Regions from separate parts of the Pseudomonas promysalinigenes genome, predicted to be linked through region 2. Evidence: predicted binding sites of a transcription regulator. Region 2 holds the regulator's gene; each other region holds the start of a gene.
What was found. The regulator FliA, encoded in region 2, starts transcription of late flagellar genes. The targets are predictions, from matches to a motif close to CTAAAGTTTNNNNNNNNNNNGCCGNTAA.

Region 1 (5,940 bases), 1.5 Mb from region 2:
CAGAAGCTCTGGCGCTAGGGTGTCGTGAATGGACTAGGCACATGGCGATTCTGGACAGACAGCTCGACAAAACGGGGGCGTACGTCAGTGGTTGCGAGTTCTCCCTGGCGGATATCCCGATCGGCCTTTCGGTGAACCGCTGGTTCGAAACGCCGCTGACCCACCCGGACTTTCCTGCGGTTAGTGCCTATTACGAGCGCCTGAGTGAGCGTACCGGCTTCCGGCTGCATGGCCGCAACGGCACGCCGTGAAGGGCACGTTCAAGGAAACCTAGGCTTATGTGGGGATATATTGCGCTCTATGTGCTGTTCGCAGCGGGCATCTATTGGTTGGATCGTAGTATTCATCGGCCGCTTTTCGTCCGAACTCAGAACCGACACTTTCGCTGGAAACTGAATTTCAATGTCAAACACTGGGCCGTCGACGAGTATCTCGCTGCGATGGTTATGACCTGTGCGTTTGTCTTGCAGGTCATGATGATGCTTCAGTGGTTGGGCAGCACACTTGATAAAACCTTGGCGAAGTGGATATTCGCGGTGCTCAGCCTGGGGTCGATAATGCTGGCTGTACGCTTGCTACGGCTGGTAGAGCGTTATACCCGGCACAAGGGATGGTTGACGGTACTGGCCGCATTGCTGACGGTAGCGGTGGGCCTCGTAGCCAGCGCTGAAGCTGACGCTTTCATCCTCGGGCAGACGCGTATCGAGCCGGGGCAGTTTCCCGGTGCACAGAAAACCCTGACATTCGTCTATTTGGTTTACATCTGGTATCTGGCAGCGAGTTTACTCCTGGCGATGGTGATGTTAATCGGTGCCTTGGTATTCGGCATGATGGCGCCGGCTTTCAAACAGCGTGTAAGGCGTAGCCACACTACTGCTATTTGCTGGAATCTTTTCGTACCCAGCTCGGACGGGTTCCGGCGCCAGTGGGTGAATGCATCGTGCGTGCTAGGCGTGATTTATACCGCCGTGATCCTTCTTGCGTTCTCCGAAGTAGTCAACAGCAAGCTCCGGTGGGCGTCACACGAGTTGTTGGTTTATGCGTCTTTTCACCTAGGCCCCGAAGACTGCGCGATGACTGGGTTACCTGCTGGCACACGGCTGGCGCTGTTGGCCGAAGGCGGGGTAGTAGTCGCCGAACCTGCAGGGGAGATGTATCGCTACAAAGAGCAGGCATGCTCGCTGCAGTCGCTTGAGCAAGTAGAGGCGGCGCGAGATGAACGAATCAGAGCAGCCAGATCCATTGATGATTACTTTTGAAAAGTATTGCTGGTTTGCCTGATCAACATGCCGGCTTTCATCGCAGCATCAGCAGCCTAACGGCCAAACCAGGGCTAAAGGTGAGAGCCGCTTGTGGTCGAAAGCAAGGCCGTTTTCCAAGCGTTCCTGAAACCCAAATACGACGCGCGCCAGAGGGTGAAGCAGGCTTCACCCATGCAGCCCACCGTCCGATGTCAGACCACGAACCGCGTTACCAGCTGATTCAAATTGATGGCCAATTGCGACATCTCACTGCTGGCGCTCGCCGTCTGGCTCGCACCGGCTGCGCTTTGCGAAGCCAGGTCGCGAATGCGCAGAAGGTTCTGGTCCACTTCACGCGCTACGTGGGACTGCTCCTCGGAGGCTGTGGCGATTTGCAGGTTACGTTCGTTGATCTGCGTGATCGCACTGGCGATTTCATCCAATGAGCTGCTCGCCTCCTGGGCGATACTCAGGGACTGGGTGGCCAGGTCACGGCTGGTATTCATCGCCTGAACCGCCTGCTCGGAGTCGGCCTGAATGGTTGCGATCATCTGTTCGATCTCTTGGGTCGACAACTGGGTGCGGTGTGCCAGCGCCCTGACTTCGTCTGCGACCACGGCAAAACCTCGGCCCTGTTCACCTGCGCGAGCCGCCTCGATTGCCGCATTCAGAGCCAGCAGGTTGGTTTGCTCGGCGATGCCGCGGATCACCTCGACGACTTTGGAGATATCTTGCGCGCGATCCGACAGGCCTTGGATTTGCTCGCTGGTCTGCTCCACGTTGCCGCTGAGCCGTTGAATCGACTTCAAGGTCTGCGCCACCCGCTCCTGACCACTTTGGGTGAAGCCTTGGGTACGTTTGGAGTCTTGCGAGGCGGATTCTGCATTACGAGCGACTTCATCCACGGCTGCGCTCATTTCGGTCACAGCCGTCGCCGCCTGGTTGACCTCGTCATTCTGAGCGACCAGGCCACGGCTGGAAGCCTCCGTCACCGCTGTCATTTCCTCGGAGGCCGAGGCCAACTGAGTGGATGAGTCCGAGATCTGCACAATGGTATTGCGCAAGTTCTCTTGCATCTGCGCCAACGCCTTGAGCAGCCGGCCTGCTTCATCGGCCCCAGTGACCTTCACGTCCTTGGACAGGTCACTGTTGGCGATGCGCTCAGCCACGGACAACGCATCGCTGATGGGGGAGACGATGCTTCGGGTCAGCAGCAGTGCTAGGCCCATGGTCAGCAGCACCACCCCGACAATGATCCCGATCACCAGCCAGCGACCTGTGGAGTAGAGGTTGGCTGCGGTCTGGCCCGCTTGTGCGGCCCCTTTGTCGTTGAAATCGGTAAGTTGATCGATCTGGTCTTCCATGGTGCTGGTCAGCGGACGAATGCTAGTGGCTACCAGATTGACGGCCTCAGCGATGTTGCCCGCGCTCATCAAGGGCACCAGCTGATCGAGCTGCTGCTGATAGGCCTGCGCGCTGGTTTTGACCGCAGAAAATAGGGTGCGCTCCTGATCGCTGGCAATCAGCGGCTCGTAGTTGGCTACGGCGTCCGACATTTCCTTGCGGTACTCAGGGAAGCTTTCCAGGGTTTTTTGAAGGCTACGGGGGTCTGCGATGGCGCGCTGAGTTTCCAAGCGCAGACGCAGCATCGAGGCGTTCATCACCGAGGTTTGGCGAATACTGGCCATCCAGTTGAGCTCGACGTCTTTTTCGATGTCCCGCAGGTTGCTCATTTGGGCGACTGCGAACACCCCAAGCACAACAACGAGCCCCACGATCAAGGAGAAGAACAGCGCTGCTCGCGGCGCCAAGTTGAGGTTTCTAACGTTCACGGACGGACTCCAAGACAAATGATGGCGGGCTGCCCCAGTTGTATCGGTTCGCTTCGCGGAAATTTGAGAGGGAGGAGGGCTTAAAAGAACTGGCTTCAAAGCTAGCCATGATCCAGGACAGCGCGCCGCCTTTGGCAGTTCTCGCACCTCAAGCCGCGCTTGCACGCGAGGCTTCACACACTGATTGATCTCATTCACGCATCAATTAATGAAAAATGAACGATTATCTCCAGCGCCGCTTTCGACGATCATTCCAGAAATAAGCACTTACAATTATTAAGAAACGCTGGAGATCCATCATGAGTCTGCCGTCAAGCTCGGTTTCCGAGGGCAAGTCCAAAGCCGGTATGGTCTTTCGGGTAACGTCCGGAAATTTCCTCGAACAGTTCGACTTCTTCCTGTTCGGCTTCTATGCCACCCACATCGCGGCGGCGTTCTTCCCCGCGTCCAACGAATTCGCGTCGCTGATGATGACCTTCGCCGTGTTCGGCGCAGGCTTCCTGATGCGCCCGCTGGGTGCCGTGATCCTGGGTGCTTACATCGACGACGTTGGCCGGCGCAAAGGGTTGATCGTCACCCTGGCGATTATGGCCAGCGGGACATTGCTGATCGTACTGGTGCCCAATTACGCCAGCATTGGCTTGCTTGCCCCTGCCTTGGTGCTGATTGGGCGCTTGCTGCAAGGCTTCTCGGCAGGTGCCGAGCTCGGTGGTGTGTCGGTATACCTGGCCGAGATGGCAACGCCGGGTCACAAGGGCTTCTACGCCAGCTGGCAATCGGCTAGCCAGCAGGTGGCGATCGTCGTCGCCGCGGCGCTGGGCTTTGCCCTCAACGAATGGCTGACCCCAAGCGAAATCTCCGATTGGGGCTGGCGCGTGCCGTTCGCCATCGGCTGCATGATCATTCCGGTCATCTTCCTGCTGCGTCGCAGCCTGCAGGAAACCGAGGAATTCGCCGCCCGCAAGCACCGTCCAACCATGAAGCAGGTGCTGGCTACCCTGGCTGCCAACTCCAGTATCGTGGTCTTCGGCATGCTGATGGTGGCCATGACCACCACCGCGTTCTACATGATTACCGTGTATGCGCCGACCTTCGGCAAGACCGTGCTGCAACTGAGCACCGGCGACGCATTGCTGGTGACCCTGCTCACGGCAGTTTCGAACTTCATCTGGCTACCCATCGGTGGCGCCATCAGTGACCGTGTAGGCCGCAAGCCGCTGCTGCTGGCGATGTCGCTGATGACCTTGATTACCGCGTACCCCGCGCTGACCTATCTGGCGCAGTCGCCCACCTTCGGTCACATGCTCGAAGTGCTGTTGTGGTTCTCGTTCCTGTACGGCATGTACAACGGCGCGATGATCCCGGCGCTGACCGAGATCATGCCGGTGGAGGTGCGCGTGGCAGGTTTCTCGCTGGCTTACAGCCTGGCGACTGCTCTGTTCGGTGGTTTCACCCCGGCAATCTCCACGTGGATGATCCACGTTACCAATGACAAGGCCGCTCCAGCTTACTGGATGATGTTCGCCGCGCTCTGTGCATTCGTCGCTACCTGGATGCTCTACCGTCGCCTGGCGCATCGTGCAGCGGTGGCCGCATGAGGACTTCAATGAAAGCGTTGCTCGCCGCGACATTGCTCGCAACCTGCAGCCTGGCACAGGCTGCAGAACTGACTGTCATGACCTCGGGCGGTTTCACCGCCGCCTACAAAGAACTGGGGCCAAAGTATGCCGCGAAAAGCGGTGATACCTTGGTCACCGTGCTGGGCCCGTCCATGGGTAAGGCGCCTGAGGCTATCCCCAATCGCCTGGCACGCGGCGAGCACGCCGATGTGGTGATCATGGTCGGCTACGCGCTGGACGAGTTGATCCGCCAAGGCAAGGTTGACCCATCATCGCGCGTCGAGCTTGCCGACTCTCGCATCGGTATGGTGGTCAAACAAGGGCAAGCCAAACCTGCCATCGGCACCCCGGACGAGCTGAAAAAGACCTTGCTGGCTGCCCGCTCGGTTGGCTACTCGGACAGCGCCAGTGGCGTGTATATCGAGAAGGAGTTGTACAAGAAGCTAGGCATCCAGGCCAAGCTTGCTCCAAAAAGCACCATGGTCGAGCGTGTGCCTGTGGCCTCGCAAGTTGCTCAGGGAACCTATGAACTGGGCTTCCAGCAGGTCGCCGAGCTGCTGCCCGTACCGGGTGTGACCTACGTAGGCAAGATTCCGGAAAGCCTGCAATCGGTCACCCGCTTCGCCGCCGGCATCCCTAAAGCCGCAGAGCACCCCGCCGAAGCTAAGCAGTTCCTCCAGTACCTGGCCTCGCCCCAGGTCCAGCCTGCGGTGCAGGCCACTGGGCTGGATTCAGTCGCCAGGTAAAACGCCAGGCAGTTCACGGATCAGCCTGATCATTTCCAGTGCCGCAGGTGTCAGCGTACGCCCTCGGCGCCGGAGCAGCCCCATCGTCCGGCTGACCTGTGGCTCGACCAGCGCAACGCTGGCGAGTATCGGATGGGGAGCCATCGGCAGGGCAATCGATGGCACTGCCGCAATACCCAGCCCCGCCTCGATCAAGCCCAGCAGGGTGGTTACGTGCCGAGCCTCGCATACGCTGTCTTTGCTGGTCTGCATCCCGGCCAGGGCTCGATCCAGCACCAGGCGGTTGCCCGAGGCTTTGTTCAAGGTGATGTAGTCGTGTTCATAGGCCTGCGCCCATGTCACCGACTGCGCTTTGGCCAAAGGATGATCGTGCCGACAGGCGATGACGTAGCGCTCTTCCAGCAACACGCTGAATTCGATCTCTGGGGCCAGGTTGCCGGTGAAGCTCAGGCCGAAGTCCGCTTCGCCCGATGCTACGGCGGCGCTGACTTCGTTGGCGGAA
Region 2 (5,940 bases):
TGGATTGCGCGAGATGTCTTCGAAGTTCTTCGGCAGGTAATCCACCGCACCGGCATCCAGCGCGTCGAGGGTGACGCGCGCGCCTTCGTGAGTCAGCGAAGAAAACATCAACACCGGCGTGGGGCAGCGCTGCATGATATGCCGCACGGCGGTGATGCCATCCATCATGGGCATTTCGTAGTCCATGGTGATGACATCGGGTTTGAGCGCCAGTGCCTGGTCGATCGCTTCTTTGCCGTTGGTCGCAGTGCCGACCACCTGGATCGTCGGGTCCGCCGAGAGGATTTCCGAAACGCGGCGGCGGAAGAAACCGGAATCATCCACCACCAGGACCTTGACTGCCATAAACACTCCATTAGGCGGGGCACCCGGCCAGGGTGCTCCGCCGAAAATCAGATACGCCGTGCCGCGTAACGCTTGAGCATGCTCGGCACGTCAAGAATCAGCGCGATGCGGCCGTCGCCAGTGATGGTGGCGCCAGACATGCCCGGGGTGCCCTGCAGCATCTTGCCCAGGGGCTTGATCACCACTTCTTCCTGGCCCACCAGCTGGTCGACCACAAAGCCGATGCGCTGGGTACCGACCGACAGAATCACCACATGGCCTTCGTGCTGCTCCTCGTGCACCTGCCCTTGGACCAGCCAGCGCTTGAGGTAGAACAGCGGCAGCGCCTTGTCGCGCACGATCACCACTTCCTGGCCGTCCACCACGTTGGTGCGCGAAAGGTCGAGGTGGAAGATTTCGTTGACGTTGACCAGGGGGAAGGCGAACGCCTGATTGCCCAGCATCACCATCAAGGTCGGCATGATCGCCAGGGTCAACGGCACCTTGATGACGATCTTCGAACCCTGGCCCTTGGCCGAGTAGATGTTGATCGAGCCATTGAGCTGGGAGATCTTGGTCTTCACCACGTCCATGCCCACGCCACGGCCGGACACGTCGGAAATCTCGGTCTTGGTCGAGAAGCCTGGGGCGAAGATCAGGTTGTAGCAGTCCGACTCGCTCAGGCGATCGGCCGCGTCCTTGTCCATCAGGCCTTTTTCCACGGCCTTGGCGCGCAGGATATTCGGGTCCATGCCCTTGCCGTCGTCGGAAATCGACAACAGGATGTGGTCACCTTCCTGCTCGGCCGACAACACCACATGGCCGGTACGCGGTTTGCCGGCAGCTTCCCTCTCGTCCGGCATCTCGACGCCATGGTCGACGGCGTTGCGCACCAAGTGCACCAGCGGGTCGGCCAGGGCCTCGACAAGGTTTTTGTCCAGGTCGGTTTCTTCGCCGACCAGCTCAAGGTTGATTTCTTTCTTAAGCTGCCGCGCCAAGTCACGGACCAGGCGCGGGAAGCGGCCGAAGACCTTCTTGATCGGCTGCATGCGGGTCTTCATCACCGCAGTCTGCAAATCGGCAGTGACCACATCGAGGTTGGACACGGCCTTGGACATGGCCTCGTCGCCGCTGTTCAGGCCCAGGCGCACCAGGCGGTTACGCACCAGCACCAGTTCGCCGACCATGTTCATGATTTCGTCCAGGCGCGCGGTATCGACGCGCACGGTGGTTTCCGCCTCGCTGGCAGGCTTATCTGCAACCGGTGCCGGGGAGCGAGCTGGCGCGGCAGCTGCAGGCTTGGCCTCGGCAGGCGCAGCTGGGGCAGGCTTGGCGACCGGCTTGCTGGCCGCCTTGGGCGCAACCGGTGCAGCCACCGCAGCAGGTGCCTGGGCAGCAGCCGTTTCGCCGGTGAACTTACCCTTGCCGTGCAGTTGGTCGAGCAGGGCTTCGAACTCATGCTCGGTGATCTCATCGCCAGCGGCGGCGGCACTGGCGGTCTGTGCCCCAGCGCTGGCGGCTGGCAAGGCATCGGCCTGGAAGGTGCCCTTGCCATGCAGCTGGTCCAGCAACGATTCGAATTCTTCGTCGGTGATCTCATCGCTCGCAGGTTGCGTGGCGACGACTACCGATTGCGTAGCGGTAACTTCTGGCGAGAACTGGCCCTTACCATGCAACTGGTCAAGCAGCGATTCGAACTCGGCATCGGTGATGTCGTCACCCGAGTTGCTCAAGGTCTCGCCCTGCATCTGTGCGTCGAAGGCGGCAGCTTCGGCTTTCACCGCGTCGAGCGAGTCGAGCAGCTGTTCGAACTCGGTGTCGGTGATGTCCGCTTCGCTGGCCGCAGGCTCGGGCTCGGGCGCTGCTTGTGGCACCGGCGCGGCAGGGGCATCGGCGCTGGCAGGGGCATCGGCGCTGGCAGGGGCATCGGCGCTGGCAGGTTCGGCCAGGCGCGACAAGGCTGCCAACAGTTCGGGTGTGGCCGGTGTCACCTCGGTGCGCTCACGCACTTGGCCGAACATGCTGTTGACCGTATCCAGTGCTTCGAGCACCACATCCATCAGTTCCGCGTCGACCCGGCGCTCACCCTTGCGCAGGATATCGAACACGTTCTCCGCGATATGGCAGCACTCCACCAGCTCGTTCAGCTGAAGGAAGCCGGCGCCCCCTTTTACAGTGTGGAAACCGCGAAAAATTGCATTGAGCAGGTCAGCATCGTCAGGCCGGCTTTCCAGCTCGACCAGTTGCTCGGACAGTTGCTCAAGAATTTCGCCGGCTTCTACCAGGAAATCCTGAAGGATTTCTTCATCGGCGCCGAAGCTCATTAAACGTGCTCCTTAAAAACCCAGGCTGGACAGCAAATCGTCGACGTCGTCCTGACCGGACACCACGTCTTCACGCTTATCGGCATGAATCTGCGGACCTTCACCCCGAGTTGGATGTTTTTCTTGATCTTTTTCAGCACGAAGCTGCTGGTGGTCATGTTCGATACCAGCAAACCGGTCGACCTGACTGGCCATCAGCACGAGCTTGAGCAGGTTGCTTTCCACTTCGGTCACCAGCGCCGTCACCCGCTTGATCACCTGGCCGGTCAGGTCCTGATAGTCCTGGGCCAGCAGAATGTCGTTCAGGTGGCCTGCGACTTTGCGGTTACCCTCGGTGCTATGCGTCAGGAAACTGTCGACGCGTTTGACCAGCTCTCGGAACTCAGGCGCGGCGACTTCGCGGCGCATGAAGCGCTGCCAATCCAGGCTCAGGCTCTGAGCCTCGCTGGCCAGGTCGTTGAGCACCGGGGTGCTCTCCTCCACCAGGTCCATGGTGCGGTTGGCCGCGCCCTCGGTCAGCTTGACGACATAGGACAGGCGCTCGGTGGCATCGGTAATCTGCGAAACTTCTTCGGCTTGCGGCATGCGCGGGTCGATCTGGAAGCTGACGATCGCGCTGTGCAGTTCACGCGTGAGCTTGCCGACCTCCTGATAAAGGCCACGATCGCGGGTCTGGTTGAGCTGATGGATCAGCTGCACCGCCTCGCCGAAACGGCCCCGTTCCAGGCTCTCGACCAATTCCTGGGCATGCTTCTTCAGGGTCGATTCGAACTCCCCCAAAGACGACTGTTTTGATTCCATGGCGCCCCCCTGAGGTGTCTCAGCCGTTGACGCGTTCGAAGATCTTCTCGATCTTTTCTTTGAGCACCTGGGCGGTGAACGGCTTGACCACGTAACCATTTACGCCGGCCTGCGCCGCTTCGATGATCTGGTCGCGCTTGGCTTCAGCGGTCACCATCAGCACCGGCATGGTTTTCAGGCGGTCATGGGCCCGGACTTTGCGCAGCAGGTCGATGCCGGACATACCTGGCATGTTCCAGTCCGTCACCAGAAAGTCGTAATGGCCGCTTTCGAGCATCGGCAGCGCGGTGGTGCCGTCATCGGCTTCATCGGTGTTGGTGAAGCCCAGATCACGCAACAGGTTCTTAATGATCCGCCGCATCGTCGAGAAGTCGTCAACGATGAGGATTTTCATGTCTTTGTTCAAGTAGACCTCCAAGCAGTCTCAAACGCGCTCGGCCCCGAGCACGCGTATTCATCTAATTCGGTACAACGTGGAAACGACTGCAACGATACCTTGGCTCAACGCGCCCGCCATTCCCCCAGGCGGCTGCGCAGGCGCGCGGCGCATTGGCTGTGCAACTGGCTGACACGCGACTCGCTGACCCCCAGTACCTCGCCAATTTCCTTAAGGTTCAGCTCTTCGTCGTAGTACAGCGCCAACACCAGCCGCTCACGCTCCGGCAGGTTGGCGATCGCATCGGTCAAGGCAGCCTGGAAGCGCTCGTCTTCAAGGTCGCGCGACGGCTCGATCTGGCCACTGGCGCCGTCCTCGTGCAGCCCTTCATGCTCGCCGTCCTGCAACAGGTCGTCGAAGCTGAACAGCCGGCTTCCCAAGGTATCGTTCAAAATCCCGTAGTAATCATCGAGACTCAATTGGAGTTCGGCAGCAACTTCATGATCTTTAGCGTCACGGCCAGTTCTTGCTTCCACGGCACGCATCGCATCACTGACCATGCGCGTATTACGGTGCACCGAACGGGGTGCCCAATCGCCCTTGCGGACCTCATCGAGCATCGCCCCGCGGATGCGAATACCCGCGTAGGTTTCGAAGCTCGCCCCCTTGCTGGCGTCGTACTTGTTCGCCACTTCCAGCAGCCCGATCATGCCGGCCTGGATCAGGTCCTCGACCTGGACGCTGGCAGGCAGCCTTGCCAGCAAGTGGTAGGCAATGCGCTTGACCAGTGGCGCGTAGCGCTCGACCAGTTCGAACTGGGCATCCTTGGACGCCTTGCTGTACATCTTGAAGCCGCTGGCATTCATAACACGGGCCCTGCACTGGTGGGCTGCACCAAACGCTCGACGAAGAACTCGAGGTGCCCGCGCGGGTTGGCTGGCAGCGGCCAGCTGTCGACCTTCTGCGCAATGGCTTTGAATGCCAGGGCGCACTTGGAGCGAGGGAAGGCCTCGTAAACCGCGCGTTGCTTCTGCACCGCCTTGCGCACGCTTTCGTCGTAAGGCACGGCGCCCACGTATTGTAGGGCTACGTCAAGGAAGCGGTCGGTGACCTTGGTCAACTTGGCGAACAGGTTGCGCCCTTCCTGCGGGCTCTGCGCCATGTTGGCCAAAACCCGGAAGCGGTTCATGCCGTAGTCGCGATTGAGCAGCTTGATCAGTGCATAGGCGTCGGTGATCGAGGTCGGCTCGTCGCACACCACCAGCAGCACTTCCTGGGCGGCGCGGACGAAGCTGACTACCGAGTCACCAATCCCTGCAGCAGTGTCGATCACCAGCACATCGAGGTTGTCGCCAACCTCGCTGAAGGCCTGAATCAGCCCGGCATGCTGAGCCGGCGCCAGATGCACCATGCTCTGGGTGCCGGAGGCAGCGGGCACGATGCGCACACCGCCAGGCCCCTGCAAAATCACATCACGCAGCTCGCAGCGCCCTTCGATGACATCGGCCAGGGTGCGTTTCGGGGTGAGGCCCAGCAGCACGTCGACGTTGGCAAGGCCTAGGTCGGCGTCCAGCAGCATCACCCGGCGGCCGAGCTCGGCCAGCGCCAGAGACAGGTTCACTGAAACGTTAGTTTTGCCGACGCCACCTTTACCACCGGTGACGGCGATCACCTGTACGGGATGCATGCTACCCATGTTTATTGTTTACCTTGTTTCGCTTGGTCCCAAGCCACACGCGGGGCAGCACTTGAGCCCCCGAAATGTAGGTACTTTGCATACGTTTCATCCTCAACCCGCGCGCCGCGGATTGTGGTAGAGATCAGCGAACATGTCGGCCATAGCCTCCTCGCTGGGCTCGTCCTGCAACTGCACATTGACCGCGCGGGTCACCAACTGGTGCGGGCGCGGCAAGTGCAGATCGTCAGGAATACGCGGGCCGTCGGTTAAGTAGGCCACGGGCAGTTCATGACTGATGGCCAGGCTCAGCACGTCGCCGAGGCTCGCCGTTTCATCGAGTTTGGTCAGGATGCAGCCGGCCAGGCCGCAGCGTTTGTAGCTGTGGTAGGCAGCGGTGAGCACCTGCTTTTGACTGGTGGTGGCCAGTACCAGGTAGT
Region 3 (5,940 bases), 1.0 Mb from region 2:
ATGGACTCCACGCTGATCGAGGCTGAAGTCATCGACGAGCTGGCCAAGGCGGCTGGTGTAGGCGAGCAGGTTGCGGCGATCACCGAGCGCGCGATGCGCGGCGAGCTGGATTTTCGCGCCAGCTTCAAGGAGCGCATGGCGCTGCTCAAGGGCCTGGATGTGGGTGTGCTGGACCAGATCGGCGCTTCGCTGCGCCTGACCGAAGGTGCCGAAAACCTGTTCGCCGAGCTCAAGCGCCTGGGCTATAAAACGGCGATTCTCTCTGGTGGCTTCTCGTACTTCGCCAAGCAGGTGCAGGCGCGCCTGGGTATCGATTACGTCTTCGCCAACGAGCTGGAAGTAGTCGACGGCAAGGTCACTGGGGTTGCGGTGGAGCCGATAGTCGATGCCCAGCGCAAGGCTGAGCTGTTGCAGCAACTGGCCAACGAAGAAGGCCTGCAACTCGAACAGACCATCGCCGTGGGCGATGGCGCCAACGACCTGCCAATGCTGGCATTGGCCGGGCTTGGCGTTGCCTTCCGCGCCAAACCGCTTGTGCGCCAGTCGGCCAAGCAGGCGATCTCCACCTTGGGGCTCGATGGCGTGCTTTACTTGCTGGGCCTGCGCGACCGCGACGCCCGCGGCTGATACACGCCAAAACAAAAGGCCCTGCATTTGCAGGGCCTTTTTCTTTCAGGTCAGGCTTGGGCTTGGGCGGGCGTTGCCAGCAGCTCACCCATGCGTACTGCCGATGCCGCACCTAGTGTCTGTGCCCATTCCACCTGCTCTGGCCCGAACAGCACGATCGCGGTCGAGCCCAGCTTGAAGCGACCCAATTCGGCGCCCTTCTCCAGGTGAATAGGCGCACGGGCGCCTTCATCGTAGCGGAAGGTCTTCAGTTCACGCTTGGGTGGCGTGACCAGCCCGGCCCAAACGGTTTCGATCGAAGCCACGATCATGGCGCCGACCAGCACAACAGCCATCGGCCCGCGCTCGGTGTCGAACAGGCACACCACGCGCTCGTTGCGGGCGAACAGTTCAGGCACGTTTTCGGCCGTGGTCTGGTTGACCGAGAACAGCCGGCCTGGCACATACACCATCTCGCGCAGGGTGCCGGCCAGTGGCATGTGCACGCGGTGATAATCCTTGGGCGACAGGTAGATGGTCGCAAACTGGCCGCCCATGAATGGCGCGGCCAGGGCTGGGTCGCCGCCCAACAGTTCCAGGGCACTGTAGCTGTGGCCCTTGGCCTGGAAGATACGGCCGTGCTCGATCGGGCCTAACTGGCTCACGGCGCCGTCGGCTGGGCACAGAACTGCGCCCGGCGTTTCATCCAGCGGGCGAGCGCCTGGCTTCAGGGCGCGGGTAAAGAAGGCATTGAAGTGCTCGTAGGCGGTCAGGTCTTCGACCAGCGCTTCGCTCATGTTCACTTGGTAACGCTTGGCGAACCAGGCGGTGAAGGCGTTTTTGAACCAGCGCACGCGGCACTCGGCGATGCAGCCAGCCAGGCGCGACAGCAGATGGTGCGGTAACAGGTACTGGCTGAGAATGAACAGGCGGGATTTCATTACGTTGAATGTCCTTAAACTTCGACAGGCGTGTCCGGGTGGTTGCCCCATTCGCTCCACGAGCCGGCATAAGCCTTGATGCGTGGATAACCGAGGGCCTTGGCCACCAGGTAAGTGAAACCGGAGCGGCGGTGGGTCTGGCAGTGGGTGATCACTTCCTTGTCAGGGGTGATGCCCAGTTGCTCGAGCACTTGAGCGATATCTTTGCGAATGCGCAGGTGATCGTTGAGGTCCATGCCGGCAGTCCACTCGAAATTGATGGCGCCGGGAATATGCCCAGCCTTGGCGGCCAGGACTTTTTCGCCGCAGAATTCCTGCGGGCCACGGGCATCCCAGATAACCAGGTCATCAGCGCCCAGGCGGCTTTGCAGGTACTCGCGGGTGGCAGTAGGTTCGGCGTGCAATTGCAGGTGTACGGGCGTACTGGCGGGAGCTGGCAGGTCAGTGGACAGCTTGTCTGCTGGCCACGCCTGGATGCCGCCATTGAGGTAGTGGTAGCGATGATGGCCGATCACATCTAGCAGCCAGATGAAGCGGCCGGCCCAGCCACCGCCCTCGTCGTCGTACACCACGTAAACTGCGTCATCGCGGTGGCCCAGCTCGCTGAACAGCCTTTCCAGGTCGGCCAGCGTCGGCAGCAGGCCGGGGGCCGGGGGCTGGCCGAGTTGGGTGCGCTTGCCTTCGACGAAACGGGCGCCGGGGATGTGGCCGCTGACATAGCGGTTGGCACTGCTCAGGTCGACCAGGATCAACTGCGGTGAGTCCAGGCGCGGTAGCAGGTCAGCGGCCTCGATCACCAAAGGCAAGCCGGAAAAGTCAGTCATCCACGTTCTCCAGTGTGGAAAGAGCAGCGATTGTAGCGCAAGGCTCAGGCTCCGCGGTTGCCGAAGACTGCCAGCGCACGCTCGATACATTGCGAAGTCTTACCGAAGGCTTGCGTGCTGACATCGGCCAGCGGCTTGCCGCCTTGGTCGGCAACGACCAGCATCAAGACCTGGTCACCCACCGCAAGGGAACGCAGCAGCATGTGCTCGCTGGGGAACAGCGCCCGCAACGGCGCTGGCAGTAATGCCGAAAATTGGCCGTGGTTGGCGGGTGTCAGGCGCAGCTGGCCGGCCTTGGCCATGAGCTTGTGCAGCAGCTTGTGCTGCGCGAGCGGCAAGCTGATGGCCCCGGCCTCTTTAGGCAGGCCGGCAGTCTGTTGCACGCGCAGGGTTTCGCGGGCACCGTCCAGCGATAGCAGCATGACCCGCTGCATGCCGCAGGCGAGCATGGCTTCGCGCGCGTGGGTGGCCAGGTGAACGGCATTGGTGAATGGGCTTGGTTGTGCCAACAGTTGCTGGCACAGCTTGCGCCAACGGCCAAGGTCCTCGCTGGACGGGGGCGGTGGCGTCAGCATGTCTGGGTGCGGGCGGCGCTGGTCCCATGGCCAGATCAAGGCTTCTGCAGGGTGGAACACTGCGTGACTGGCGTGACGCCGGGCGCTGGCGGCAGCTTGTTGGTGCACTTGCTGTTGCACATCTTCCAGCGATGTTTGCAAGTAAAGCGCAGTCAGCAGTTGCCAGCGCAACAAATGAGGGTTGTCCCAGCCAACCTGGGCTGCCAGCGCCAGGTTGTTGGCCAGCAGCACGGTGTTGGCCGGTTCGTTGAACCAGCGGCGCAAGCCAGCGGCTTCATCCAGGCGGTGCTGCTGGGTGAGCAGGTCTTGCTCGCGGGCAATATTCAGCACCAGGGCCAACTGGTCGCGCTCTTCGAGCAGCAGGCGATAACCCTGGGTGACCCACTTCGGCAGGCGCCAGTGCTCAGCCACGGCCTGGCACAGGGCGAAGATGCGTACACCGAACAGTTCCTGTTCCACCTCGGCGGCCGCCTCGCCTTTGTGGATGACCCGCAGTTCCCAGGCATCGAGCAGCTTGGGGTAGGCCAAGGCTAGAGGCCACAGCGGTGCCAGGAACAGCAGGCTGCCCCAGTGGATTTCCTGCCACAGGCGCGCCAGGCGGCTGGCGAACAGGCCGCTGGCCTGTTGCGCTGCGTGTTGGCTGATCAGCAGGAACTGGCGCAGCACCGGGGGTATGTCGTGCTCCGGCAAGGCCGGCAGACGCATCAGTAGCTCCTTGCTGCGTACCAGGCCCAGGCGGTTGAGGGCAATTTCCAGGCTTTCAGCAGGTTCGGCCTGGCTGGCGTTGCCGGGGTGGTTGGCCTCGCGCATCACCGACAGCACCAGCGCCGGGCTGTCCTGCATCAGTTCGGCGATGTCGCGCAACGAGCGACGGCTGTCATTGATGGCGCTCATGACTCGGTCGTAGCTGGGCTTGGGCACCGGTACACGCACGCCGTCGAGCAGCTTGATCCAGGCTTCTACCGTACGCGGATTCTGAGAGGGCACCTTGGATTCCATTGGCATTTTGACATCAGTCCGAACTGGCTTTTCGCTTTGAGTGGCTATAGTCTGGCGCAGTTCTGCCGATAAGTAGAAGAAGAGTTTTAAAGCTCCCGCCCCTCACCCTGACCACGACAGCAAGTGCTTTGAACCTATGGCTAAAATTATCGGCATCATCGTCGTATTCGCGAGCGTGCTCGGCGGATATGTGCTTTCCCATGGCAAGATCGCGGCACTGATCCAGCCGTTCGAAGTGCTGATCATCGGCGGTGCGGCCTTCGGCGCCTTCATGCAGGCCAACCCCGGTTACATGACCATGCATGTAATCAAGAAGTCGATGAAGATGTTCGGCTCGCGCTTCTCCCATGCTTTCTATCTGGAAGTACTGGGCCTGGTCTACGAAATCCTCAACAAGAGCCGCCGCGAAGGCATGATGGCGATCGAGAGTGATATCGAAGACGCCGCAGCCAGCCCGATTTTCGCCAAGTACCCAGCAGTGCTGGGTGACGAGCGCATGACCGCGTTCATCTGTGACTACCTGCGCATCATGTCCACCGGCAACATGGCGCCCCACGAACTCGAGGGGCTGTTCGACATGGAACTGCTGAGCATGAAGGAAGAGCTCGAGCACCCTTCACATGCGGTCACAGGGGTCGCCGACGGCATGCCTGGTTTCGGTATCGTTGCAGCCGTATTGGGTATCGTGGTGACCATGGCTTCGCTTGGCGATGGCGACCAGAAGGCGATCGGCATGCACGTCGGTGCGGCACTGGTCGGTACCTTCTTCGGTATTCTGGCTGCCTATGGCTTCTTCGGCCCGCTGGCCAAGTGCCTGGAGCACGATGCCAAGGAAGAGCTCAACCTCTACGAGTCGATCAAGGCCTCGCTGGTGGCTTCTGCCTCCGGCATGCCGCCTTCGCTGGCCGTGGAGTTCGGGCGCAAGGTGCTCTACCCCAAGCACCGCCCGACTTTTGCCGAGCTGGAACAAGCGGTTCGTGGTCGCTGAGTCATGGAGAACAATCAGCCGATAATCATCAAGCGCGTCAAGCGCTTCGGTGGCGGGCACCATGGTGGGGCCTGGAAGATCGCCTTTGCCGACTTCGCCACGGCGATGATGGCGTTCTTCCTGGTGTTGTGGCTGCTGTCCACGGCTACACCTGAACAGAAGATTGCCATCGCCGGTTACTTCAAAGACCCGATCGGCTTCTCCGATAGTGGCACGCCTTATGTGATCGACCTGGGCGGTTCGCCGCAACTGGCGCCGGAAAAGACCATCAACCCGGAAGTGAAATCCGAGCCTACGCCTGATACCAGTATTCAGCTGGACAAGGATCAGGTCGAAACCATGGCCGAGCAGGTCGAGCGCGAGCGTCTGGAGTTGCTGTTGCAGGAGCTGCAGAACAAGGTCGAGGAAAACCCTCAACTGCAGAAGTTCAAGGATCAGATCCTGTTCGAAATCACTCAGGACGGCCTGCGTATCCAGATCATGGATGCCGAGAACCGGCCGATGTTCGACATCGGCAGCGCGCGCCTGCAGCCGTACTTCGAGGACATCCTGCTGGCCATGGCCGATACCATCAAAGCGGTGCCGAACAAGATCAGCATCAGTGGCCACACCGATGCCAAGCCGTATTCGGGCACTGGCGATTTCGGTAACTGGGAGCTGTCGGCCAACCGCGCGAACGCAGCGCGGCGAGCGCTGGTTGCAGGGGGCTATCCGGATGGCCAGGTGGCGCGAGTGGTGGGCTATGCCTCGTCGTCGTTGTTCGACCGCAAGAACCCGTTCAACCCGGTCAACCGTCGCATCGACATCATCGTGCTGACCAAAAAAGCCCAGCGCAACATCGAAGGCGAGCAGGGTACACCTGAAGCTTCCAGCCAACCGGCTTCGCCAGCCCCAGTTGACGCACCGTCAGCCCCAGCCGGGGCGCAGGAAGCCCCGGCCCCGATGCAGCCGCGTGAACTCAGGCAAAAGCTGAACATCTTCGAAGATGGCACTTTGAAGATGGATGA
Region 4 (5,940 bases), 2.4 Mb from region 2:
GTGAAGGTCACCACTTCACAGTCGTAGGTATCCTGCAGCCACTTGAGAATCACCGAAGTATCAAGGCCGCCGGAATACGCCAGTACGACCTTTTTTACGTCCGCCATGCCATCACTCCACGGGGTTGTACGGAAAAGGCCCGATTCTACCGGCCTTGCCGGGAAATTTACAGTGGCGCGACAGCTTGTGACGACAAAGCGACAAGAACTGTCGGCCGCGCGACGTCTGCCGGTAACTCCCTTTTTACCCCTATAGGGCCTTGGCTTGCGGCGCAGGGGCAGTCCCCGGGGGAGCAGCTTGCTGGACAACGGCAGCAGCTGGCTTTTCCACGGGTGCTACTCGATCCAGTTCGATGTTGACCCGTCGATTGCGCGCCCGATTGGCTGGGCTGTTGTTCTTCACCAGTGGGTAGCGCTCCCCGTGAAAGCGCACCACGATCTGCTCTTCTGGTACCCCATGGGCCTTGAGGTAATCAGCCACCGCCAACGCTCGCCGCCGCGAGGTATCGCGGTTGGTCAGGCGATTGCCGCTGTTGTCGGAATGACCATTGAGCTCGATGTGATTCACGCTCGGGTCGGCCTTGAGGTAATCGAGGAGCACATCCAGCCGGGCGCGAGCGTCGGCACTGAGGTCGAACCCGCCTCCTGGGAAGCCGACCTGGGTCTGGCGTATCTGGTCGTAATTCATGGCCAACAACTTGCTGGTACACACTTGGTAGTCGCGGTAGGCCTTGACGAAGCTCACCGGCAACACTCGCACTTCCGTCGGGCGCCCAGCCTCGCCGCTGTAGTTGCGCACCACCGTACTGCGGCCGTCAAGCAGGCCATTGATCAGGCGGCTGGCCTGGCTTTGCGACGAACTAAACAGCACTCCGCTGCGCGCCATGCGTACTGCGCCCAGATTGACGTCGCCACGGCCTGGTTGCCAAGGCGCCGCAGCAGCTAGCAGCGTGGCTGACCCTGCGCCCAGTACGTTGCTGGCCGAGCGCAGTTGGAACACCGGCTGCTCACCTGCCTTGCGCACGAACTCGCCACTGCCGAAGCCTTCGATCGGCTGGATCAGCCGGCATTCGAACTGGTCACCCTCGACCTTCCAGGCGACATTCTCGATGCGGGTCTGGAACGTCATGGCGCCGGCCGGCAGGCTGGCGACAAGGGTCAACAGGGCTAGGTAATGCTGGCGCACGGGCGGCTCCACAAATTCAGACGGCTCACAGGCAGGCTATCGGGCGCGTGCCGGAAAACTTGATAGCCGTGCTCGGGCCGGGGTTTTCCGGTAGCATTGGGGCCTGAGTTCGACCCGCCTGGAATCCCCAATGTCCGATCGCCTGACCCTCCTGCGTCCCGACGACTGGCACATCCATCTGCGCGATGGTGCCGTCCTGCCCCATACCGTTGGCGATGTGGCGCGTACTTTCGCCCGTGCCATCATCATGCCCAACCTGGTCCCGCCGGTGCGCAGTGCCGTAGAAGCCAGTGCCTACCGCGAGCGCATCCTTGCCGCCCGCCCGGCTGGCAGCCGCTTTGAACCGCTGATGGTGCTGTATCTCACCGACCGCACCAGCCCCGAGGACATCCGTGCGGCCAAGGCCAGCGGCATCGTGTACGCAGCCAAGCTGTACCCGGCTGGAGCCACGACCAACTCCGACTCGGGCGTGACCAGCATCGACAACATCTTCCCCGCTATCGAGGCGCTGGCAGAAGTGGGCATGCCGTTGCTGGTTCATGGTGAAGTGACGCGCAGCGAGATCGATGTATTCGACCGCGAGAAGCGCTTCATTGACGAGCACATGCGCCGCCTGGTCGAACGCTTCCCGACCCTCAAAGTAGTGTTCGAACACATCACCACCGGCGACGCCGCACAGTTCGTCAGCGAAGCGCCTGCCAACGTCGGCGCGACCATCACCGCTCAGCACCTGCTGTACAACCGCAACCACATGCTGGTCGGCGGTATCCGCCCGCACTTCTACTGCCTGCCGATCCTCAAGCGCAATACCCACCAGGTAGCGCTGCTGGATGCGGCCACCAGTGGCAACCCCAAGTTCTTCCTCGGCACCGACTCGGCACCGCACGCCCGTCACGCCAAGGAAGCTGCCTGCGGTTGTGCCGGCTGCTACACAGCTTACGCGGCGATCGAGATGTACGCCGAGGCGTTCGAACAGCGCAATGCGCTGGATAAACTGGAAGGCTTCGCCAGCCTGCACGGCCCGGTTTTCTATGGCCTGCCTGCAAACACCGATACCATCACCCTGGTCCGCGAAGAATGGACCGCTCCGGACAGCCTGCCATTTGGCGAGCAGACCGTAATCCCGCTGCGCGCTGGTGAAAAACTGCGCTGGCGCCTGCTGGAGGACAACGCGTGAGCGAAGACCTCTACGAAGACGATCAGGACAGCCAGGGCGGCAGCGGCTCGCGCCACCCCATGGCCGAACGCTTCCGCGGTTACCTACCGGTAGTAGTGGACGTCGAGACCGGCGGTTTCAACAGCGCAACCGACGCACTGCTGGAAATTGCCGCCGTGACCATCGGCATGGACGAAAAAGGCTTTTTGTTCCCTGAGCACACCTATTTCTATCGGGTAGAACCGTTCGAAGGGGCCAACATCGAGGCGGCTGCGCTGGAGTTCACCGGTATCAAGCTGGACCACCCGCTGCGCATGGCAGTGAGCGAGGAAAGCGCGCTCACCGACATCTTCCGCGGCGTGCGCAAAGCGCTGAAGGCCAATGGCTGCAAGCGAGCGATTCTGGTCGGCCACAACAGCAGCTTCGACCTGGGTTTCCTCAATGCAGCGGTAGCGCGCAACGATATCAAGCGCAACCCGTTCCATCCGTTTTCCAGCTTCGACACCGCAACCCTGGCTGGCCTGGCGTACGGCCAGACGGTACTTGCACGCGCTTGCCAGAGCGCCGACATCGACTTCGATGGTCGTGAAGCGCACTCGGCCCGTTACGACACCGAAAAGACTGCCGAACTGTTCTGCGGCATCGTCAACCGCTGGAAAGAACTGGGCGGCTGGCGCGACTTCAACGACTAAGCCCGATTCCTGGAGCACTTTGCGAGGCCTAGCTGAATGCTAGGCACAAAAAAACCGGCCACCAGGGCCTAGTACCAGTCAGTCAAGGTTTGATGCTTATCCACTGGGGCTGCAACGCAGCCCCAATTGGCTTGACAGTCAGGCACTAGCCAACGGGGCCGGTTTTCATACGCAGGGCAATTACAGCTTGCCAGCGTTCTCGCTCAGGTAAGCAGCAACGCCTTCTGGCGAAGCGGTCATACCCTGGTCGCCTTTTTTCCAGTTGGCAGGGCAGACTTCGCCGTGCTCTTCGTGGAACTGCAGGGCATCAACCAGGCGCAGCAGCTCGTCCATGTTGCGGCCCAGTGGCAGGTCGTTGACGATCTGCGAACGCACGACACCGTTGGTGTCGATCAGGAAGGCGCCACGGAACGCTACGCCGCCCTCGGACTCCACGTCGTAAGCCTTGCAGATTTCGTGGGTCATGTCGGCAGCCAGGGTGTACTTGACCGGGCCGATACCGCCGGCGTTCACCGAGGTGTTGCGCCATGCGTTATGGGTGAAGTGCGAGTCGATCGAAACACCGATCACTTCTACGTTGCGCGCCTGGAAATCAGGAATGCGGTTGTCCAGCGCGATCAGCTCGGACGGGCAGACGAAGGTGAAGTCCAGTGGGTAGAAGAACACCAGGCCGTACTTGCCCTTGATGGCCGAGGCCAGGTTGAAGCTGTCGACGATCTCGCCGTTGCCGAGCACGGCTGGGACGGTGAAGTCGGGGGCTTGTTTGCCAACGAGTACGCTCATTGTAATCTCCTGATGAGGGTGAAAAACCGTTTGCCGGGCCAAGGCAGGCCTGCCCGACATCCAACAAAGGCTGACCATCATACACGGCTTCCCGTGACAGGCCGAATGCAACCGTCGGTCGCTCAAGGCAAGCGCCTTCTGAAAGTGCTTTGACAAGCATTCTCATTAACATTAAGCTCCAATCCATCGACTCAACCCCGCGATGGTCAGCCCTATGTATGTGTGTCTTTGTGTCGGCGTCACCGACGGACAGATCCGCGATGCGATCTATGAAGGATGCTGCAGTTACAAGGAAGTCCGAGCGGCGACCAACGTCGCCAGCCAATGTGGCAAATGCGCTTGCTTGGCCAAAGAGGTGGTTCGCGAGACCCTCACCGAGTTACAGGTGAGCCAGCACGCCGCCCTGCCCTACCCAGTGGAATTTTCTGCAGCCTGATATTACAGAATTCGAAGAACCGGACCCTGCGTCCGGTTTTTTTATGCCTGCATATCAATAAGTTAGCGCTCCAACGCGGTTCACAAACATTCTTATTCCTATTAATTTTCATTTATTATTCAATCACTTAGGTTTGACAGCCTTGGGTAACGCGCTCAAACTTCACTGAATTGGCACATTTCCACAGGGCAGGAACCCGGCATGAAAGGCGACGTAAGCGTCATCCAGCATCTCAACAAGATCCTCGGAAACGAGCTGGTCGCGATCAACCAGTACTTCCTGCACGCACGCATGTACGAAGACTGGGGCCTGAACAAACTCGGCAAGCACGAGTACAAGGAATCCATCGATGAGATGAAGCACGCTGACAAACTGATCAAGCGTATTCTCTTCCTCGAAGGCATTCCTAACGTTCAGGATCTGGGCAAGCTGCTGATCGGCGAGCACACCAAAGAGATGCTCGAATGCGATCTGAAAATCGAACAGAAAGGCCTCATCGATCTCAAAGCCGCCATTGCCCACTGCGAAACTGCGGGCGACTTCGGCTCCCGTGACATGCTGGAAGATATTCTCGAGTCCGAAGAAGAGCACATCGACTGGCTGGAAACCCAGCTCGGCCTGATCGACAAGATCGGCATCGAGAATTACCTGCAGTCGCAGATGGGTGAAGAGTCATAAAATTCGCCAGCCATAAAAAAACCCGCATTCAGCGGGTTTTTTTATGGCTGGCGCAAGCTCAGGCTTCAGAAGCCTTGGCTTTAGCGGCTGCGTCTTTGATCAAGGTCTGCAGCTCACCCTTTTCGAACATTTCCAGCATGATGTCGCTACCACCAACCAGCTCACCGGCTACCCACAGCTGCGGGAAGGTCGGCCAGTTGGCGTATTTTGGCAGGTTGGCGCGGATTTCCGGGTTCTGCAGGATGTCGACGTAGGCGAACTTCTCGCCGCAACCCATCACAGCCTGCGAGGCACGCGCAGAAAAGCCACACTGGGGGGCATTCGGCGAGCCTTTCATGTAAAGCAGAATGGTGTTGTTGGCAATCTGCTCTTTGATCGTTTCGATGATATCCATGTAGCACCTCGGCTGAACTTTCCGACGCGATCGTCGGCACGGTGACGCATTGTAACGGAAAGCCGAGCGGCATGCTCGGCCTTACCGTGGCTCAGGCCGCCTCTACATCCACCGGCACGCCATTGAGGGCCGCATTACCGGAAACCTGATCGCGCAGGTGCTCATCTGTGAGGTCGTTGGCACTGACACCTGCTTGAGCCTGGGCGACCTGCAACTGCACGCCCGTTCGCCCATGGCCAAAACCATGGGGCAAGCTGACAACACCGGGCATCATGTCCTCACAAGCCTGAACCTCGACCTCCAGAGAACCGGTACGTGAACGAACCCGCACACGCTGGCCATCGTGCAGTCCACGTTGCAGCAAGTCCTGCGGATGCATCAGCAATTGATGACGCGGCTTGCCTTTGACCAGCCGATGATAGTTATGCATCCATGAGTTGTTGCTGCGTACGTGGCGACGGCCTATCAACAGCAACTGGGCTGGCGCCCCAGGCGCCTGCCCGGCCAAGCGCTGCAAGTCATCCAGCACAACCCGCGGCGCCGCTTCGACGGTTTTGCTGGCAGTTGCCAGGCGCCCCTGCAAGTTAGCGCGCAACGGGCCAAGATCGAGGCCGTG

Region 1: a site for FliA is predicted at 3,114-3,141, ahead of HU725_RS22720 (methyl-accepting chemotaxis protein). Genes of this name have one in related genera too.
Region 3: a site for FliA is predicted at 3,990-4,017, ahead of motA (flagellar motor stator protein MotA). Genes of this name have one in related genera too.
Region 4: a site for FliA is predicted at 1,222-1,249, ahead of HU725_RS05185 (flagellar protein MotY). Genes of this name have one in related genera too.

Annotation. Positions count from the first base shown of each region.
Region 1 covers NZ_CP077094.1:5,014,175-5,020,114, reverse strand. The annotation lists gene HU725_RS22730 (glutathione S-transferase family protein) at 1-251, shown strand, start outside; gene HU725_RS22725 (hypothetical protein) at 279-1,259, shown strand; gene HU725_RS22720 (methyl-accepting chemotaxis protein) at 1,454-3,052, opposite strand; gene HU725_RS22715 (MFS transporter) at 3,373-4,671, shown strand; gene HU725_RS22710 (substrate-binding domain-containing protein) at 4,680-5,438, shown strand; gene HU725_RS22705 (LysR family transcriptional regulator) at 5,424-5,940, opposite strand, start outside.
Region 2 covers NZ_CP077094.1:3,467,294-3,473,233, forward strand. The annotation lists gene HU725_RS15850 (protein-glutamate methylesterase/protein-glutamine glutaminase) at 1-345, opposite strand, end outside; gene HU725_RS15855 (chemotaxis protein CheA) at 393-2,648, opposite strand; gene HU725_RS15860 (protein phosphatase CheZ) at 2,661-3,449, opposite strand; gene HU725_RS15865 (chemotaxis response regulator CheY) at 3,469-3,843, opposite strand; gene fliA (RNA polymerase sigma factor FliA) at 3,951-4,691, opposite strand; gene fleN (flagellar synthesis regulator FleN) at 4,688-5,521, opposite strand; gene flhF (flagellar biosynthesis GTPase FlhF) at 5,615-5,940, opposite strand, start outside.
Region 3 covers NZ_CP077094.1:4,516,875-4,522,814, reverse strand. The annotation lists gene serB (phosphoserine phosphatase SerB) at 1-627, shown strand, start outside; gene asd (archaetidylserine decarboxylase) at 678-1,547, opposite strand; gene HU725_RS20550 (rhodanese-like domain-containing protein) at 1,562-2,371, opposite strand; gene HU725_RS20545 (HDOD domain-containing protein) at 2,416-3,951, opposite strand; gene motA (flagellar motor stator protein MotA) at 4,082-4,933, shown strand; gene motB (flagellar motor protein MotB) at 4,937-5,940, shown strand, end outside.
Region 4 covers NZ_CP077094.1:1,110,240-1,116,179, reverse strand. The annotation lists gene HU725_RS05190 (argininosuccinate synthase) at 1-107, opposite strand, end outside; gene HU725_RS05185 (flagellar protein MotY) at 250-1,185, opposite strand; gene pyrC (dihydroorotase) at 1,316-2,362, shown strand; gene rnt (ribonuclease T) at 2,422-3,033, shown strand; gene HU725_RS05170 (peroxiredoxin) at 3,214-3,816, opposite strand; gene HU725_RS05165 (bacterioferritin-associated ferredoxin) at 4,031-4,252, shown strand; gene bfr (bacterioferritin) at 4,454-4,930, shown strand; gene grxD (Grx4 family monothiol glutaredoxin) at 4,989-5,324, opposite strand; gene HU725_RS05150 (molybdopterin oxidoreductase family protein) at 5,416-5,940, opposite strand, start outside.